2 linked regions of the Variovorax paradoxus genome follow. The protein of the gene in region 1 interacts with the protein of each later gene in a pairwise test. Links are inferred from orthologs where the notes say so. Each region holds a gene or a part of one and is shown in the gene's direction. Other genes may lie near its edges.

Region 1 (3,780 bases):
CTCTTCTCCTGCAGCAATGTTGCGCAGCGCCTTGATATAAACGCGCCCATCGATCTCGTCGGCCTCGCAGTTCGGTTCGCACGAATGATTGATCCAGCGCGCGGCGTTGCCCTTGACGTTGCCGTCGATCACCCGCCCGTCGTCGATGTGGAAGTAGAAGGTGTGGTTCGGCTGGGCCGGGTCGTGCGGATGGCGGCGCAGCGCCTCTTTCCAGTTGATGACCTCGCCCTTGTATTCGATCAGCGTCTCGCCTTCCGCCAGGTCCTGGACGGCGAACACGCCGTTGCCGTGGACGGTGGAGCGCCGCGTCTGAATGCGGCGGCCGCCGGAAAGTGGGGATTTGGAAGGCATCGCCGAAGTCTGTTAGGTTGAATATGCACACATGCGCGTGTGCGCGTGCGCACACGCGGGAAGCCGCAGATTGTATGTGGCCCCCACGCTCCCGCACTGCGTGTCGTCGCTGCCCCCCGAGGGGGCCGCAGGCCGCCTTGGGGCGGCCCGGCGCCGGCCTGAGAACTCTTGTTTAGGAATTGTTGATGAAGACCTTGGTAATCGCAGAAAAGCCGTCGGTGGCACAGGACATCGTCCGTGCACTCACGCCGGTGGCCGGCAAGTTCGACAAACATGACGAGCATTTCGAGAACGACAGCTATGTCGTGACCAGCGCTGTCGGCCACCTGGTCGAAATCCAGGCGCCCGAGGAGTTCGACGTCAAGCGGGGCAAGTGGAGCTTCGCGAACCTGCCGGTGATTCCGCCCCACTTCGACCTGAAGCCGGTCGACAAGACGAAGACGCGCCTGAACGCCGTGGTCAAGCAGGCCAAGCGCAAGGACGTGACGCAGCTCATCAACGCCTGCGACGCGGGCCGCGAGGGCGAGCTGATCTTCCGCCTGATCGAGCAGTACGCGGGCGGCAAGACCGGCCTGAACAAGCCCGTGAAGCGCCTGTGGCTGCAGTCGATGACGCCGCAGGCCATCCGTGACGGCTTCGACGCGCTGCGCACCGAAAAGCAGATGCAGGGCCTGGCCGATGCCGCGCGTTCGCGCTCCGAGGCCGACTGGCTGGTGGGCATCAACGGCACGCGCGCCATGACGGCCTTCAATTCGCGCGACGGCGGTTTCTTTCTGACGACGGTGGGCCGCGTTCAGACGCCCACGCTGTCGGTGGTGGTCGAGCGCGAGGAAAAAATCCGCAAGTTCGTGAGCCGCGACTACTGGGAAATCCACGGCGCGTTCCAGGCCGAGGCCGGCCAGTACCCGGGCAAGTGGTTCGACGCCAACTTCAAGAAGCCGCCGCCCGGCCCCGACGGCGTGGCCGACGCGGAGATCCGCGCCGACCGCGTGTGGAGCGAGCGCGAGGCGCGCGAGATCGCCGATGCGGCGCGTGGCAAGCCCGCCACCGTGACCGAGGAAAGCAAGCCCACCACCCAGGCCTCGCCGATGCTGTTCGACCTGACCTCGCTGCAGCGCGAGGCCAACGGCCGCTTCGGCTTCTCGGCCAAGACCACGCTGGCGCTGGCGCAGAGCCTGTACGAACGCCACAAGGCGCTGACCTATCCGCGGACCGACTCTCGCGCGCTGCCCGAGGACTACCTGCCGGTGGTGAAGGACACCATGAAGATGCTCGCCGACAGCGGCATGAAGCACCTCGCGCCCTTCGCGCAGCAGGCGGTCGATGGCAGCTACGTGAAACCGAACAGGCGCATCTTCGACAACGCCAAGGTGTCGGACCACTTCGCCATCATTCCCACGCTGCAGGCGCCCAGCGGCCTCTCCGACGCCGAGCAGAAGCTCTACGACTTCGTGGTGCGCCGCTTCATGTCGGTGTTCTTCCCGAGCGCCGAATTCCAGGTGACCACCCGCATCAGCACGGTGGAAACCGGCGGCAGGAAGTACCCCTTCCGCAGCGACGGCAAGGTGCTGGTCAAGCCGGGCTGGCTGGCCATCTGGGGCAAGGAAGCCATCAGCGACGACGACGAGAAGGACGGCAAGAACCTGGTGGTGGTGAAGCCGGGCGAGACGGTGAAGACCGAATCGGCCGACCTGAAGGCGCTGAAGACCCGGCCGCCCGCGCGCTATTCGGAAGCCACGCTGCTGGGCGCCATGGAAGGCGCCGGCAAGACCATCGACGACGACGAGCTGCGCGAGGCCATGCAGGAAAAAGGCCTGGGCACGCCAGCCACGCGCGCGGCCACCATCGAAGGCCTGATCACCGAAAAGTACATGCTGCGCGAAGGCCGCGAGCTGATCCCGACCGCCAAGGCCTTCCAGCTCATGACGCTGCTGCGCGGCCTGGGCGTGGAAGAACTCTCCAAGGCCGAGCTCACGGGCGAATGGGAATACAAGCTCGCGCAGATGGAGAAGGGCGCGCTGAGCCGCGACGCCTTCATGCGCGAGATCGCCGAGATGACGCAGCACATCGTCAAGAAGGCGAAGGAATACGACCGCGACACCGTGCCGGGCGACTACACGACGCTTTCCACACCATGCCCCAACTGCGGCGGCGTGGTGAAGGAGAACTACCGCCGCTACGGCTGCGTCGGCAAGAGCGGCGCGGGCGAGGACGCCTGCGGCTTCTCGTTCGGCAAGTCGCCGGCCGGGCGCACCTTCGAGGTGGCCGAGGCCGAGGCGCTCGTGCGCGACAAGCACATCGGCCCGCTGGAAGGCTTCCGATCCAAGGCCGGCTGGCCCTTCACCTCCGAGATCATCCTGAAGTACGACGAGGAAGCGAAGAACTGGAAGCTGGAGTTCGACTTCGGCGACGACAAGAACGGCGACACCGGCGAGATCGTCGACTTCAGCGAGCAGGACACGGTGGGCCCGTGCCCGGTCTGCGGCGCACCGGTGTTCGAGCACGGCAGCAACTACGTCTGCGAGAAGTCGGTGCCCACCACCGCGCAGCCGACGCCCAGCTGCACCTTCAAGACCGGCAAGATCATCCTGCAGCAGCCGGTGGAGCGCGCGCAGATGGAAAAGCTGCTGGCCACCGGCAAGACCGACCTGCTCGACAAGTTCGTGAGCATGCGCACGCGCCGCGCCTTCAAGGCCTTCCTGACGTGGAACGCCGAGGAGGGCAAGGTGACCTTCGAATTCGCGCCGCGCGAAGGCGGCAGCAAGTTCCCGCCGCGCAAGACCTTCGGCAAGGCCGCGCCGGCGGGCAAGACCGCGGCGGCCAAGAAGGTGGCGGCGAAGAAGACGCCCGCCGCCAAGAAGGCGCCGGCCGCGAAGAAAGCCGCCGCGCCGCGCAAGCCCGGCGCGGGCCTGAAGCCCAGCGACTCGCTGGCTGCGGTGATCGGCGCCGAACCGGTGGCGCGCACCGAGGTCATCAAGAAGCTCTGGGACTACATCAAGGCCAATGGCCTGCAGGACGCGACCAACAAGCGCGCGATCAATGCCGACGCCAAGCTCAAGCCGGTGTTCGGCAAGGACCAGGTGACGATGTTCGAGCTCGCGGGCATCGTGGGCAAGCACCTGTCGGCGCCATGAGGGCCGGGCGCAGGCGTTTCGCCGCTGGCCTGGCGGCCGGCACCGCGGCATTGCTGCTTGCCGGCACGGCCGGCCTGGCGCAGGCCGCGGCATGGCCCGACCGGCCCGTGAAGCTGGTGGTGCCGTTCCCGCCCGGGCAGGCCACCGACATCTTCGCGCGCGCACTGGCCGAGCAGCTCGGCAAGCGGCTGGGCCAGCCGGTGATCGTGGACAACAAGGCCGGCGCCGGCAGCAACATCGGCACCGAGTTCGTGGTGCGCTCGCCGGCCGACGGCTACACGCTGGTGGTGGCGGG
Region 2 (3,308 bases), 1.1 Mb from region 1 along the record:
GCAGGACGAAAGCACACGCTCGCCGCCCCATGAACGGGCGCTCGCCAGGGCGCTGGGCATTTCCGCGCCCGACGGCTGCATACCCTGGGCCGCGCTGGAGGCCCGGCAAGCCGGCATCGCCGAAGCCGGCGACCGCGAAGGCTGGGGCCTGGTCTCGCTGTGCAACTGGCAGGTGGGCATCGACGACGTGGTGCTCGGCGACCCGGCCGCGATCGAGATCGACGCCGCCGAATCGGCCGCGCTGCTGGCCGCCGCCCACCCCTTCTTCGAGGAAGACGGCATCGCACTGCACCCTTCTCCCACGCCCGGGCGCTGGCTCGCGCGCGCGCGCATCTTCGACGGCCTGGCCACGGCCTCCATCGACCGCGCGGTGGGCCACCCGATCTCGCAGTGGTCGCCGCTGGCCGAAGCCGCGCGGCCGCTGCGCCGCCTCCAGAACGAAATGCAGATGCTGCTCTACGCCCAGCGCGTGAACGACGAGCGCGCCGCGCGCGGCGTGCCGCCGATCAACTCCTTCTGGCTCAGCGGCACCGGCGCCCTGGAGCCCGGCGTTCCCCCGGCCGACATTGCCGCGCCGGCCGTGAGCGATGCACTGCGCGTGGCCGCGCTGCGCGATGACGGCGCGGGCTGGGCCGAAGCCTGGCAGGCGCTGGACGCGGGCCTCATCGCCAGCCTGCTGGCCGACTACACCGCCGGCGCCGACGTCACGCTCACGCTGTGCGGCGACCGCGCTGCGCAGCGTTATGCGGTGCAGCAGCGCGGGCTGGTGCGCTGGGCCAGGAGCTTGTTCGACCGGCCGCGCGCCGCCAGCGTGCTGGAGGCCCTGTGAAAATCATTGCCCGGGAAATTCCCCCCCGCACGGTCTGGGCGCTCGAGCAGGCCGGCGTGCATCCGCTGCTGGCCCGCCTGTTCGCCGCCCGCGGCGTGCTGGCCAAGGACGAGCTCGACGACGGCCTGGCGCGCCTGCTGCCGCCCGACACCCTGCACGGCACGCGCGAGGCCGCTGTGCTGCTGGCCGATGCGATGGCGCAGGACAAGCGCCTGTGCATCGTGGCCGACTACGACTGCGACGGCGCCACCGCCTGCGCCGTCGGGGTGCGGGGCCTGCGCCTGCTGGGCGCCAAGAACGTGAGCTACCTGGTGCCCGACCGCGTGGTCGACGGCTACGGCCTCACGCCGCCCATTGCCGAGCGCGTGGCCGACAGCGGCGCCGACATGCTGATCACCGTCGACAACGGCATCGCCAGCGTCGATGGCGTGGCCGCGGCCAAGGCGCGCGGCCTGCAGGTGCTGGTCACTGACCACCACCTGCCCGGCCCCGAGCTGCCGGCCGCCGACGTGCTGGTGAACCCCAACCAGCCGGGCTGCGGCTTCGAGAGCAAGAGCATCGCCGGCGTCGGCGTGATGTTCTACGTGCTGCTGGCGCTGCGCTCCGAGCTGCGCGCGCGCGGCGTCTTCACCGCGGCCGCGCAGCCCAAGCTCGATGTGCTGCTTCCGCTGGTCGCGCTCGGCACCGTGGCCGACGTGGTGAAGCTCGACGCCAACAATCGCCGGCTCGTCGCGCAGGGCCTGCGGCGCATCCGCGCCGGCGCGCTGCCCGCGGGCATTGCGGCGCTGTTCAAGGCCGCGGGGCGCAACGCCGCGGTGGCCACCACCTTCGACTTCGGCTTTGCGCTCGGCCCGCGCATCAATGCGGCCGGCCGGCTCGCCGACATGACGCTGGGCATCGAATGCCTGCTGACCGACGACGCCGGCCGCGCCGACGAACTCGCGCGCATGCTCGACGGCATCAACCGCGAGCGGCGCGACATCGAGGGCGGCATGCGCGACCAGGCGCTGCTGCTGGCCGAATCGCTGTTCGGCGCCACGGCCGACGGCAGCGAGGCACCGCCCGCGGCCATCAGCGTGTTCGATGCCGACTTCCACGAAGGCGTGGTCGGCATCGTGGCCTCGCGCATCAAGGACCGCTTTCACCGCCCGACCTTCGTCTTCGCCGCCAGCGGCGCGCCCGGCAAGGAGCACGAGCTCAAGGGATCGGGCCGGTCGATTCCGGGCTTTCACCTGCGCGATGCGCTCGACCTGGTGGCCAAGCGCCATCCCGGCGTGCTGCTGCGCTTCGGCGGCCATGCGATGGCCGCCGGCTGCACCGTGGCGCGCGAGCAGTTCGAGGTGTTCGAGCGCGCGCTGGCCGAGGTCGCGCACGAATGGCTGGACGCGGCCACGCTGACCCGGCGCCTCGACACCGACGGGCCCTTGGCGCGCGAGTACATGCGCATCGACCTGGTCGACACGCTGCACCGCGAAGTGTGGGGCCAAGGCTTTGCGCCGCCCACCTTCAGCGAGGAAGTCGAAGTGGTGTCGCAGCGCCTGGTGGGCGAGAAGCACCTGGCGCTCAAGCTGCGGCACCAGGGGCAGCCGGTCGACGGCATCTGGTTCGGCCATACCGAGCCGCTGCCCGCGCGCGTGAAGCTGGCCTTCAGGCTCGATGCCGATGAATGGCAGGGTGTGCGCCGCGTACGCTTCCTGGTCGAGGGTGCAGAAATTTAGCTCGCCCCCAGGCTTCGCGCACTTCGTGCCGCTACTCCCTCCCCCTACCGGGGGCAACACCAGCGGCCCGGCAAAGCCGGTTCCGCGGTGTTTCTGGAAGGGGCTCGGAACTCCTCCGGGGTCAGCCTCGGTGGGCGTGCATTCGGGACGGATTCCTACGCAGGCCGCGCGCCGGCGTTCTACGGTGGTCTTTCATACGCAGGAGCCCATGCAACATGAAATCGACCACCGCATCAGCCACCAAATCCGCCAAGTCCCGGGGACCCGCCCACACCGCCAGCAGGCAGCGGGCCGTTCAACGCACGCAGGACGCGAAGGACGGCGCCAAGCCCGCCGCCAAAAAGTCCAGCCCGCCCGCGCAGGCCGGGCCGCGATCCCAGCCGGTCAATCCCCTGCCGGCGCAGCACCTGAGCAAGCCAGGGCTCGAAGCCGAGATGGCGCTGCGTCCGCGCTTCGAAGCACCGGACTACAAGGGCAGCGGCAAGCTCCAGGGGATGGCGGCCCTGGTGACCGGGGGCGATTCCGGCATCGGGCGTGCCGTGGCGGTGCTCTATGCGCGTGAAGGCGCCGACGTCGCCATCGCCTACCTGGAAGAAGACGAGGACGCCGAGGAAACCCGTCGCCACGTGGAGGCCGAAGGCGCGCGCTGCCTCATGATCAAGGGCGACGTCTGCGACCCGGCGTTCTGCCGCGAGGCGGTCGACAAGACACTCGAGGCCTTCGGCAAGCTCGACATCCTCGTGAACAACGCGGCCTTCCAA

What was found.
Region 2: the proteins of QFZ47_RS12210 (region 1) and recJ interact in binary tests that used the Escherichia coli proteins (3 or more experiments, as listed by UniProt). The link is inferred for Variovorax paradoxus from one-to-one orthologs.

What each region holds. Positions count from the first base shown.
Region 1 is NZ_JAUSXL010000002.1:1,793,496-1,797,275, forward strand. What follows is about bases 214-3,685. They hold QFZ47_RS12210 (DNA topoisomerase III), read left to right. Parts: upstream 214-536; coding sequence 537-3,485; downstream 3,486-3,685. Other genes in these bases: QFZ47_RS12205 (SET domain-containing protein), read right to left, coding at 214-351; QFZ47_RS12215 (tripartite tricarboxylate transporter substrate binding protein), read left to right, coding at 3,482-3,685. In the rest of the region: more of QFZ47_RS12205, read right to left, coding at 1-213; more of QFZ47_RS12215, read left to right, coding at 3,686-3,780.
Region 2 is NZ_JAUSXL010000002.1:709,602-712,909, forward strand. What follows is about bases 187-3,186. They hold recJ (single-stranded-DNA-specific exonuclease RecJ), read left to right. Parts: upstream 187-825; coding sequence 826-2,547; downstream 2,548-3,186. Other genes in these bases: QFZ47_RS07125 (hypothetical protein), read left to right, coding at 187-829; QFZ47_RS07135 (SDR family oxidoreductase), read left to right, coding at 2,763-3,186. Also shown: more of QFZ47_RS07125, read left to right, coding at 1-186; more of QFZ47_RS07135, read left to right, coding at 3,187-3,308. UniProt on the Escherichia coli protein: Single-stranded-DNA-specific exonuclease.